Regions from separate parts of the Cobetia sp. UCD-24C genome, predicted to be linked through region 1. Evidence: riboswitches for the same ligand, from Rfam matches in the RefSeq annotation. Region 1 holds a riboswitch; the other holds the start of a gene.
What was found. Region 1 has a riboswitch for thiamine pyrophosphate ahead of tenA (thiaminase II). Riboswitches for the same ligand answer to the same signal wherever they lie in the genome.

Region 2: it holds a riboswitch for thiamine pyrophosphate, as region 1 does, so the genes downstream of both, AOG28_RS13140 (ABC transporter ATP-binding protein) here and tenA (thiaminase II) in region 1, are expected to answer to the same signal.

What each region holds. Positions count from the first base shown of each region.
Region 1 is NZ_LJTD01000003.1:258,248-263,652, forward strand. It holds gene AOG28_RS05315 (PQQ-dependent sugar dehydrogenase) at 1-1,010, shown strand, start outside; gene AOG28_RS05320 (TIGR04283 family arsenosugar biosynthesis glycosyltransferase) at 1,465-2,277, shown strand; gene AOG28_RS05325 (TIGR04282 family arsenosugar biosynthesis glycosyltransferase) at 2,270-2,995, shown strand; TPP riboswitch at 3,193-3,319, shown strand; gene tenA (thiaminase II) at 3,466-4,125, shown strand; TPP riboswitch at 4,284-4,424, shown strand; gene thiC (phosphomethylpyrimidine synthase ThiC) at 4,551-5,405, shown strand, end outside.
Region 2 is NZ_LJTD01000009.1:43-5,447, forward strand. It holds partial or broken gene AOG28_RS13130 (cation:proton antiporter domain-containing protein) at 102-734, opposite strand; gene AOG28_RS13135 (hypothetical protein) at 872-1,837, opposite strand; TPP riboswitch at 2,002-2,115, shown strand; gene AOG28_RS13140 (ABC transporter ATP-binding protein) at 2,174-2,926, shown strand; gene AOG28_RS13145 (ABC transporter permease) at 2,923-3,690, shown strand; gene AOG28_RS13150 (ABC transporter substrate-binding protein) at 3,837-5,141, shown strand; gene AOG28_RS13155 (MFS transporter) at 5,278-5,405, opposite strand, start outside.

The sequences.
Region 1 (5,405 bases):
TCGGCTCGCGGGCCGAGCGTGTCTATCGCGCTCAGCTGACGCCGGACGGCAACCTCTCTGCCGTGAAGACGCTGGTCGAACTGTCGGGCTACCCTCACTCGCTGGTGGTGCGCGGCGACAAGCTCTATGTCGCGACCACCGCCGCCTTGCTGGTCGCCGACTATTCACCCGGCGAGTCTCTCACCCGCGATGACTTTCGTGAGCTGATCGCCCTGCCCGGCGGCGGTGGCCACAACTCACGCACCTTGAGTCTCGGGCCGGAGGGTGACCTCTATCTGGCGCTGGGCATCCAGGGCAATTGCTCGAATCAATACCTTGCAGGCAGCGAGCAGGGCTACTCCTTCAGTGAACGCCGAGGCGGCGTGCTGCGCCTTGAAGAATCCGGCGATGCGCCGCACTGGCAGCCCTGGGCCAGCGGACTGCGCAACCCGGTAGGCCTCACCTGGCAGCTGGGCATAGAAGGTGAGCCGCGCCTACTGGCCACCAACAACGGCCCCGACCACTGGGGCTATGAGCAACCTCGCGAGCTGGTGGTTGCTGCTCGCGAAGGCAGCTTCCATGGCATGCCCTGGCATCAGTGGGTCGATGGCCGCTGGCAGGCGGATGACTGCATCACGAGCGATTCACCGCGCAAGCGTGACGAGATTGCAGCGCCGCTGGCCGAGATCCCCGCTCGCAGTGCGCCGATGGGAATCGCGGTGGTACCGCCAGAGCATCCATTGGCGGCAGACATGGATGTCGTGGTGGCAGTCCACGGCAGCTGGGGCACGGCGCCCTCCGGCAACGCGGCGGGTGACCCGGCCAGCCGCCGTGAGCCTCGCCTGCTGGGCCTCAAGCTGGCGACGCCAGACACTGAAGCACGCCTGGTGCCAGTGCTGACCGGTCTGCAGGACAGCAGCAGCGGTCAGCGCTGGATTCGCCCGCTCGATGTCCTGTTCGGCCCTGATGGCAGCCTGTACTTCACCTCGGATAGCGGCGCGGCTGGCCTCTATCGCCTCACCTTCGATTGATGGCCTGACCTCCAGCAGAACGGGCTTTTGATAACCGAGGCCCTGGCCCTTATTCACGCGCTCTCTCCAAGCCCTCTGTCCAGGCTCTCTTCTCCAAACCCTCTCTTCAGGCTCTCTTTCCAGGAGCTGCTTGGCAGAGGGCCTATGGACAGGGCCTATGGTTAGGGCCTATGGACAGGGCCTATAAATAGGGCCGATGAATGCAGCGCTTGCCTGCTGCAGACTCAGAAAACCTGCCGTTCATGCCCCGCCTGCGAATTACAGAAATGTAGTCCCGTGCCCTGGCATGCACCCAATGGCCAGCTAGGCATTGTGTGGCCATGGAGCGACTCTGGGTCGACGCCAAGCGTTTAATGAACGATGACGCTTTGAGAGAGCGTCTCTCGCCCGTGCATCCAGCCTACGAACTCCTGCGTATGATCCAACGAATACGCCATCGTCGGAGCCTGCCGCCATGAACCAGCAGCCACCCCCAGCATCACGGACGCCCGCCAACCGGGACTCCCTGTCGAGCACATGCACGCACCTGACGCGCGCTCCCTGGCTGAGCATCGTGATGCCGGTGCATGACGAGGCAGCCGGCATCGTGCAAACCCTGATTGCCCTGAGTCGCCTGCGCGCGGGCGGGGACTGTGAAGTGATCGTGGTGGATGGCGGCTCGACGGATGGCACCCCCTCACTGGCCCGACCGCTGTGTGATGCCGTGCTGAGCAGTGAACCGGGCCGGGCACGCCAGATGAATGCCGGAGCCGCGCGTGCACGCGGAGAATGGCTGCTGTTTCTGCATGCCGATACCGACTTGCCCGACAATGCGCTGGCATTGCTCAAGGAGGCCGTCACGACGCATCGCCGCAGCGACTGGGGCCGCTTCGATGTCAGCATCAAGGGCGAGTCGCCGTGGTTACCGATGATCGCCGCCATGATGAATCTGCGCTCGCGGCTGACCAGCATCAGCACGGGCGACCAGACCCAGTTCGTGCAGCGCTCGACCTTCGAGGCCATCGGCGGCTTTGCCGACATGCCACTGATGGAAGATATCTGGCTGAGTGCCCAGCTCAAGCATCTGACCCCGCCAATGAACCTGACGGCGCGCGTCACGACCAGTGGTCGACGCTGGGAGACCCACGGCGTCTGGCGCACCATCGTCAAGATGTGGGGACTGCGGCTGGCGGCCTGGTGTGGCGTCTCCCCTGCACGACTGGCACGTCTCTACGGCTATCGCGCCGCGGCGCAGGCCTGTGAGCAGCGCGGCATGCCCCATGCGTGATACGGCGTTGCCTACCTTGCCCACCGCTGATGCCGCGTCAGAGGTGCGCCCGACTCTCATCATCTTCGGTCGCCTGCCCATCGCCGGCCACTGCAAGACACGCCTGATCCCCGCACTCGGCCCCGAGGGCGCAGCTCGACTCTATGCGCGGATGCTGAGCCATATCGTTGACCACGCCTGCGCCGCGCGCCTCGGCAAGGTCGTGGTGATGCTGACGCCCGCTGACGAGCCGTCGAGTCAGGCATCTGAACAGGCGGCTCTGCGGGCAGCGCTGGAAGCCCGGCTGCGAAGCATTGTCGACACCTCTGCCGACCTCACCTTCGAGACACAGCCACAGGGGGAGCTCGGTGAGCGAATGTCTCGGGCCATGGCCCGACATCTGCCCGAGGGGCCGGTGTTGCTGATGGGCTCCGACCTGCCGGCGCTGGACAGCCAGCGGCTGCGCGAGGCAGCCCACAGACTGCGCACTCACGACGCGGTGCTGCAGCCCACCGACGATGGCGGCTATGGCTTGATCGGCCTCAAGGCGCCCTGCCCGCAAGCCTTCCTGCTGCCCCGCTGGAGCCATGCCCATGTCTGCCGGGACACTCTGGCGCTGCTGGCACGGGCGGGGAGAACGGCCGCTTGCCTGCCGATCAGCTGGGATGTCGATGAACCGCGTGACCTTGCGCGACTGTCGCGCCACCTGCCGGCGCTCATGGCCGACCTTGCCGCTTGAGGCTTTGCATGAACATGCTCACGGCTTTCTACAAAGCCGCTTGAGGCTCATCACAAGCCCGCTTGAGGCTCTTTATAAGCCCGTCTGAGGCTCTTCACACATTCGGCATGCCTCCCAAAGTCGTATGCATTTTTGCTCACACTGCCCTTCTTCTGCGCCGCAGGGCTGTTACACTCGCTGCATCGTGACTCATATGTCACAGCTTGACGGGGTGCCGGTAAGACCGGCTGAGATGTCATGCGCAGGCAATGTCCTTGCGTGAATGACGATCCCGCCGAACCTGATCCGGCTAGTACCGGCGTAGGGATCAAGCGCGAAGCGATGCCACTCGATATCGTCACCACTTTCTCACGGTGACTGTCGGCACCTCCCCCGCTTTTCCCCTGCTCCTGTTCCGGTACTGGCCACGCTTGCGCCAGAGACCTGTCGCCCCATCACGGGTCGTCAGCACGCTCACCGAGGGATGCGTCATGCCTAGTTTCAACGACCTGACCAGTGCCTGCGCCGAGGAATGGCGTGACTATCTCGAGCACGACTTCGTTCGCCAGCTGGGCGAAGGTCGTCTGCCGGAGGAGTCCTTCCGCCATTACCTGCAGCAGGACTACCTGTTCCTGATCCACTTCGCACGCGCCTGGGCGCTGGCCGCCTACAAGAGCCGCACCCTCGCGGAGCTGCGTCAGGCCACGGCCAGTCTCGACACCATCCTCAATACCGAGCTCGATCTGCATATCGGCTACTGCAGCGAGTGGGGCATCAGCGAGGATGACCTGAGCGAGCTGCCGGAATCCCGCGCCACCCTGGCCTATACCCGTTACGTGCTCGATTGCGGCCAGCGCGGCGACCTGCTTGATCTGCACGTGGCGCTCGCGCCCTGCCTGATCGGCTACGGCGAGATCGCCGAGTGGTTGCTCGATCAGGACACCACCGAGATCGAGAACAACCCGTACGCGGACTGGATCGCGATGTACTCAAGCGATGACTTCAAGGAAGCCGTCGAAGCCGAGCGCGAATGGCTGGATGCGCGCCTCTCGGAAGTCTCGGAGCGCCGACTGGGTGAACTGGTCGATGTCTTCCGGGACGCCACGCGACTCGAGATCGACTTCTGGCAGATGGGCCTCGATCGCGCTTGAGGCATCACAGACTGACGTCCCGACGCTCGCCATGAGCCGCTCGGGATGACGCCATCCTCCATGGATGGCACGACTGACAGGCCAACAGAGCCTGGATGCGAGAAAGCTCCCCGGGGCAAGCCTGACGCTTCGGGCAACACCCTCGCATTGAAATCTGAACACGCTTGACGGGGTGCCGGTGGAACCGGCTGAGATCCTGCATGCATGCTTCGCCGCCCTGACGCGCGAGCTTGCCAGCAAGGGGTCCCGTGGAACCTGAACCGGTTAGGACCGGCGTAGGAATCAAGCTGATGGCCAGCCGCTGCGCGCGGCCGCCTCGCTCCCGGGCCACCTGTTGGCAAGGAGTCGGCGACGACCATCCTCTCCCTGCGCACGGTCTTCCCATGATGACGTCAGCCGTGACGTCGCCCTTTGAGGAGACCTGCATGAGCACTGCCCCGACGACACAAGACCCGCAAGCCACCAACGCCGCCGAGTCACCGCTCGCCTCGCAGCCTGATGCTGCCCCCAAGGCACGCGCGCGTGCCGGTCGCAAGGATGGCAGCCGCCACCTCGCCAGCGAAGCACAGGTCGACGCCGCCGCCATCGCGCCGCTGAGCGGCTCGCGCAAGATCTATATCGAAGGCTCCCGTCCGGACATCCGCGTGCCCATGCGCGAGATCGGCTGCTCGCCGACCCAGACCTCCAGCGGCCTGGAAGAGAACCCGCCGATCGTCGTCTACGATACCTCCGGCCCCTACACCGATCCGGCGGTCGAGATCGACATTCGCCGGGGCCTGGCGCCGCTGCGCGAGCAGTGGATCGAGGAACGCGGTGATACCGAACAGCTCAATCAGCTGAGCAGTGAATATGGCCGCGTGCGCCAGGCCGACCTGCGCCTGTCGTCCCTGCGCTTCGAGCTGGACCACCGCCCGCGTCGTGCCCTGCCGGGCAAGAATGTCACCCAGCTGCACTATGCGCGCCAGGGCATCATCACCCCGGAGATGGAATACATAGCGATTCGCGAGAATCAGCGTCGTATCGCGCTGCGTGAGGAATATCAGGGCAGCGAATCCGTCGAGAGCATTCTGGGCCATCAGCACCCGGGCCACAGCTTCGGCGCCAACCTGCCCGACGAGATCACCGCCGAATTCGTGCGTGAGGAAGTCGCACGCGGCCGCGCCATCATTCCCGCCAACATCAATCACCCGGAAAGCGAACCGATGATCATCGGCCGCAACTTCCTGGTGAAGGTCAACGGTAACCTGGGTAACTCGGCAGTCACCTCCTCCATCGAGGAA
Region 2 (5,405 bases), on a different contig from region 1:
TCAGTGGCAACAATCGCAGCGCGAAGGGGCCGGATTCAAAACCTTCATCCACCTCGATGATCTGCAGGCTGGAGGTTTCCAGCTCGCGTTCGGCAAACTTGGCGCGCAGCAGGCCAGCCGCCGGCGATCCCCATGGCGGCGCCGACACCGAACTGCAGCAGGAAGCTCATGATGCCCGACGCGACACCGGAGAGCTGGCCGGTCAGGATCTCGGCCAGCGTGATGGTCAGGAAGATCGCCATCGGGTCGTTGGTGCCGGACTCGATTTCCAGCGTCGCACCGACACGCTCATTGAGGTGAACGCCCTGGCCGCCCAGCAGCGAGAAGACCGCCGCGGCATCGGTGGAGCCGACGATGGCCCCGACCAGCAGGCCTTCGATCAGGGTGAGATCAAACAGCCACATGGCCAGAAGGCCCACCAGGCCGCTGGTCATGAAGACCCCGACGGTGGCCAGCACCAGCGCCGGTTTCAGGCCGGCACGAAACGTGGACAGCCGCGTGCGCAGGCCGCCATCGAGCAGGATGAGCGCCAGCGCCAGGTTGCCGATCATGTAAGCGGATGAGGCGTCATCGAACTGGATGCCCAGCACGCCATCTTCACCCGCCAGCATGCCAAGGCCGAGGAACAGCAGTAGCAGCGGCATGCCAAGACGCGCCGAGACGCGGCTGGCCAACACGCTCAAGGCGATCAGCGTGCCTGCCAGCAAGAAATAATAATTCAGGTTCTCTACCACGAGTGCTCCCCCGCCAAGCCCTACATCAGATCTCGAGTGACGTCCACGACGACTCACCCACAGTATTCCATGTCAGCGATGGGGCTGCAGAGAAATTTCACACCTTTCATGTACTTGCAGCGTGCAGCACGCGGATTTCACGCCAGGCTGCGCGGCGAGACCCAGGCAGGGGCTGCCGCAAGCTCAGCATAGGACCGCGGACCGAAGGCCTCCATCGCCCACAACAGCGCACGACACAGCTCACGCTGGCCATCGAGATCGATCATGCGCCCATGGCGCGAATAGCCCTTCATGAAGGCCTGACGCTGCTCCGGCGTTTCCAGCAGCAACTCCACCAGCGCCCAGTCGAACTCGATCGGCGCCCACACCAGCGCCTCCCAATCGCTCCATACCCAGCCGGTGGCGGCGCATAGATATTGATCGGCGCGCATGTCCGGCAGACACCACACCGCGCGAGTCGGCGCCGGGAAGGTGCGCTTGAGCAACGTGCCAAGCTCCGCGCGACGCGGGTGATGGGCGAGAAAGCGCGTGACGCGGGTATTCCAGTGCAATAGCGGCATCGGCTGCGCCAGCGGCTGACCGAAGCCCGACACCGTATCCTGATGCAGGCGACCAAGCTGGTCGCCCAGCAGCTCACAGAAGGTGATGCTGAGATCGCTCGGCTGCCCGCTGGACCACGGCAGGTGCCAGATGGGCGCGCCATCGAGACGCCCCAGAAAGGTCAGGGGCAGTGGCGGAATCGGCAGACGCGCGGGCAAGGCGCCCGCCAGGCGCGTCAGGCCCTCCGGCGTCGCCCAGCGATCTGCGCCGAAGACCCCGCGCATGGCGCGCCAGAAGGGGTCATGGTCTGGGCCGGTGCGCGCCAGCTTGATGAGGCCGGGCGTGCCGCCACGCTGGCGCCATAGCCAGTTGGCGCTATCCGGCCAGGCGAGTGCCAGCGGCTCGAGCGGTTGACCCAGATAGGTCGAGAGCCGTCGGGTCAGTGACTCCTCGGGCCAGCCCCTGGGCACGGGACGCGGCTCGCCCACGGCCTCAGCCGTGCTCGGCCGCCGTGGGGGAACGGGATAACTGGAACAGGTCGAGAGATCCGGTGTGTCGGGCATGATGATCTCCTTGGGCTACACGTCTTGTTACAGTAAAGCTCAGCATACCCAAGGCGTGGCACATCGGCATAGTCCGTTTCGCACGCCATCTCTGCCCTGCCCACCTGACCCGCCCCCTGACCCGCGTCGGACAAGACACCGGCAAGACAGTGACGTTACACTGTCGGCCTGGATGGGGGTGCCCGAGGATGGGCTGAGAGCCGCAGCGATACGTCGCGCGACAACCCCTGGAACCTGATCCGGTTGATACCGGCGGAGGGAATCCCCGACGCGTGCCCTGCACGGCGCGTCACCTGCTTCCTCCTGCCGGCACGCCGCCTGACCACGGAATTGCCTGTGTCGCTGGGACTCACCCTCAACAACGCACGAATCGATTACGCCGGCCACACGCTGTTCCGCGATATTTCCGCGCGTCTGGAAGCCGGTAGCTGGACGGCACTGCTGGGGCGCTCCGGCTGCGGCAAGAGTTCGCTGCTGCGCCTGCTGGCCGGTCTGGAGATGTCAGACCTCCACCAGCTCGACCTCGCCACCGATGACGGTCAGCCGCTGACCGACCGCGTGGCCTGGATGGCGCAGCAGGACCTGCTGCTGCCGTGGCGGCGCGTCATCGACAACCTGTGGCTGGGCGATGACCTGCGCCGGCGGCCGCGCAATCGCAAGCTTGCCCATGAGCTGCTGGCCGCGGTCGGGCTTGAGGGCCGTGAGCAGGCCTGGCCGGACGCCCTCTCCGGCGGTCAGCGCCAGCGCGTCGCCCTCGCCCGCACACTCTACCAGCAGGCGCCGGTCGTGATGATGGACGAGCCGTTCTCGGCGGTGGATGCCATCACCCGTCTGGAGCTGCATGATCTGGCCAGCCGCCTGCTCAAGGGCCGCACCGTCCTGATGGTGACCCATGACCCGCTGGAGGCATTGCGCCTCGCCGATCAGCTGCTGGTGCTGCGCCCGTCGAGCCTCCCGGGTCACGGCGCCGAGCTGGAACGCCTGCCGGGGCTTGGCGCCGCACGCCCGGTGCCGCTGGATGACCCAGCCCTGCCACCGGCGCAGGCGCAACTGATCGCCCGCCTGCGTGATAGCGAGGAGGCCGCATGAAACGTCTGCACGCCATGCGTCACCTCGTCATCAGCGCGCTGCTCCTGCTGGGGCTTTGGCAGCTGATCATTGCCGTTACCGCCGTACCGCCCTACATTCTGCCCACGCCGCAGGCCGTGCTCGAGGTGCTGATCCAGAAGGCGCCGCTGCTGGCCCATCACGCTGGCGTCACCATCAGCGAGATACTGGCCGGGCTGGTGCTGGGCATTCTGCTCGGCCTTGCCACCGCCCTGGCGCTGGCCTTCATTCCCCGCCTGCGCCGCACGCTGCTGCCGATGCTGCTGATCAGCCAGGTGATACCGCTGTTCGCGATCGCGCCGCTGCTGGTGCTGTGGCTCGGCTATGACATGCTGTCCAAGGTGGTGATGGCGACGCTGATCATCTATTTCCCGGTCGCCTCCACCGGCTACGACGGCCTGCGCCAGACCCGACAGGGCTGGCTGGATCTTGCCCATACCCTGGGCGCCAGTCCATGGCGCCGACTGATCCATATCCAGCTGCCCGCCGCGCTGCCGGCACTGGCCTCCGGCATACGCATGGCCGCGACCGCCGCCCCCATCGGCGCCGTCATCGGGGAATGGGCCGGAGCCAGTCAGGGGCTGGGCTATCTGATGCTCAACGCCAACGCGCGCATGGAAATCGACCTGATGTTCGCCGCCCTGCTGGTGCTGGTCGCCTTCTCCCTGCTGCTCTATTTCTCGCTGGATGCGCTGCTGCGCGCCCTGATGCCCTGGCACCGCGACCGGCTGACACGCCTGAGCTGACACGCCGGGGCTTCGGACAAATACCGCAAGACCGCAAGATCGCGTAACCGAAAGACGCAACGACGCTCGACACAAATTGCATGAGCCTGACGACTGCCGCCCACGAACGGCAGCACCACTACCCTGTGATCACAAGGAACTCCGCCATGTCTCTTTCGTCATCGGCGCCACGGCGCAAAGCGCAGCTGACACGTTCACCACGTGCCTCGCTGCTGTCCACCGCCTTCGCCACCCTGCTGACCACGCTGTGCCTGAGCAGCCTGCCAGCCACCGCCATGTCGGCCCACGCCGCCGAGGCAGAACCCGCCACCAGCACCCAGTCAGCGCCGGAAATCGTCGCTCAGCAGGCCGAAGTCGGGGTGAACGGCGACTCGGCCGCCTCCGCGCCGGTGGCAAGCCAGGAAGCCGTGGAAGCGACCGCCGGCGCCGCCGAACAGGCCAAGAACGGTGCTGAACCGACTGCGGATGCCCCGCCAGCCGCCAGCGACGAACAGAGCGCTGATGCTGACTCGAAGGGCGCCGCCAATGACGCTGCCAAGGACGCTGCCACCGCCGAGAAGCCATTGACGCAGTTCAAGGTCATGCTCGACTGGTACACCAACCCCGGCCACGCCCCGCTGGTGCTGGCGCAGGAGCTGGGCCTGTTCAAGAAGCACGGCCTTGATGTCGAGCTGATCGCCCCCGCCGACCCGAGCGTGCCGCCCAAGCTGGCCGCCGCCGAGCGCGTCGACATCGCCATCAGCTATCAGCCGCAGCTGCACCTGCAGATCGATCAGGGCCTGCCGCTGGTGCGTATCGGCACCCTGGTCGCCACGCCGCTGAATGTGGTGGTAGTGCGCGCCGACAGCGACATCCAGTCGATCGCCGACCTCAAGGGCAAGCGGGTCGGCTACTCGGTGGGCGGTGTCGAGGAAGTGCTGCTCTCCACCATGCTGCAGCACAGCGGCCTGACGCTGGATGACATCACGCTGACCAACGTCAACTTCTCGCTGACGCCTTCCCTGCTGACGCGCAAGGTCGATGCCGTCACCGGCGCCTTCCGCAACTTCGAGCTGGCCCAGATGGCCCAGGAAGGCGTCAAGGGCCGCGCCTTCTACATCGAGGAAGAAGGTGTGCCGACCTATGACGAGCTGATCTTCGTCGCCAACAGCGACAGCTACGAGCGCAAGCAGGCCCAGTACGCCGGCTTCCTCGCCGCCGTCGGCGAAGCCACTGCCTGGATCATCAACCATCCGGACCAGGGCTGGGAGATGTTCCGCGACTCCGACCCGGCACTGGATACCGAGCTCAACAAGGAAGCCTGGTACGCCACCCTGCCGCGCTTCGCGCTGCGTCCTGCCGCGCTGGATGCCGGCCGCTATCGTGACTTCGAGGACTTCCTGTTCGAGCGCGGCATGATCAAGAAGCGCCAGTCGCTGAGCCACCTGGCCGTCGACGTCAACGCGCCCTGAGGCGTTGAGCGCCCAGAGCTCTTGAAACGCTGAGCGCTTGCGCGCCCCATGCAAAACGCCCTGTCGGAGATTCCGACAGGGCGTTTTGGGTTCAGGGCCGGCTCGCTCTCGCCGTCTTGTGCCTATTTGACAAGCGCTAGCGGCGTGCCAGGCGACGCGACAGCCACAGGATCTGCAGCGGCTGGATCACCAGCGCGACCATCAGCACCGCGACCAGCAACGGCATGCCTTCCAGCGCGCCGCTCGGGGTGCTGACCAGCAGTC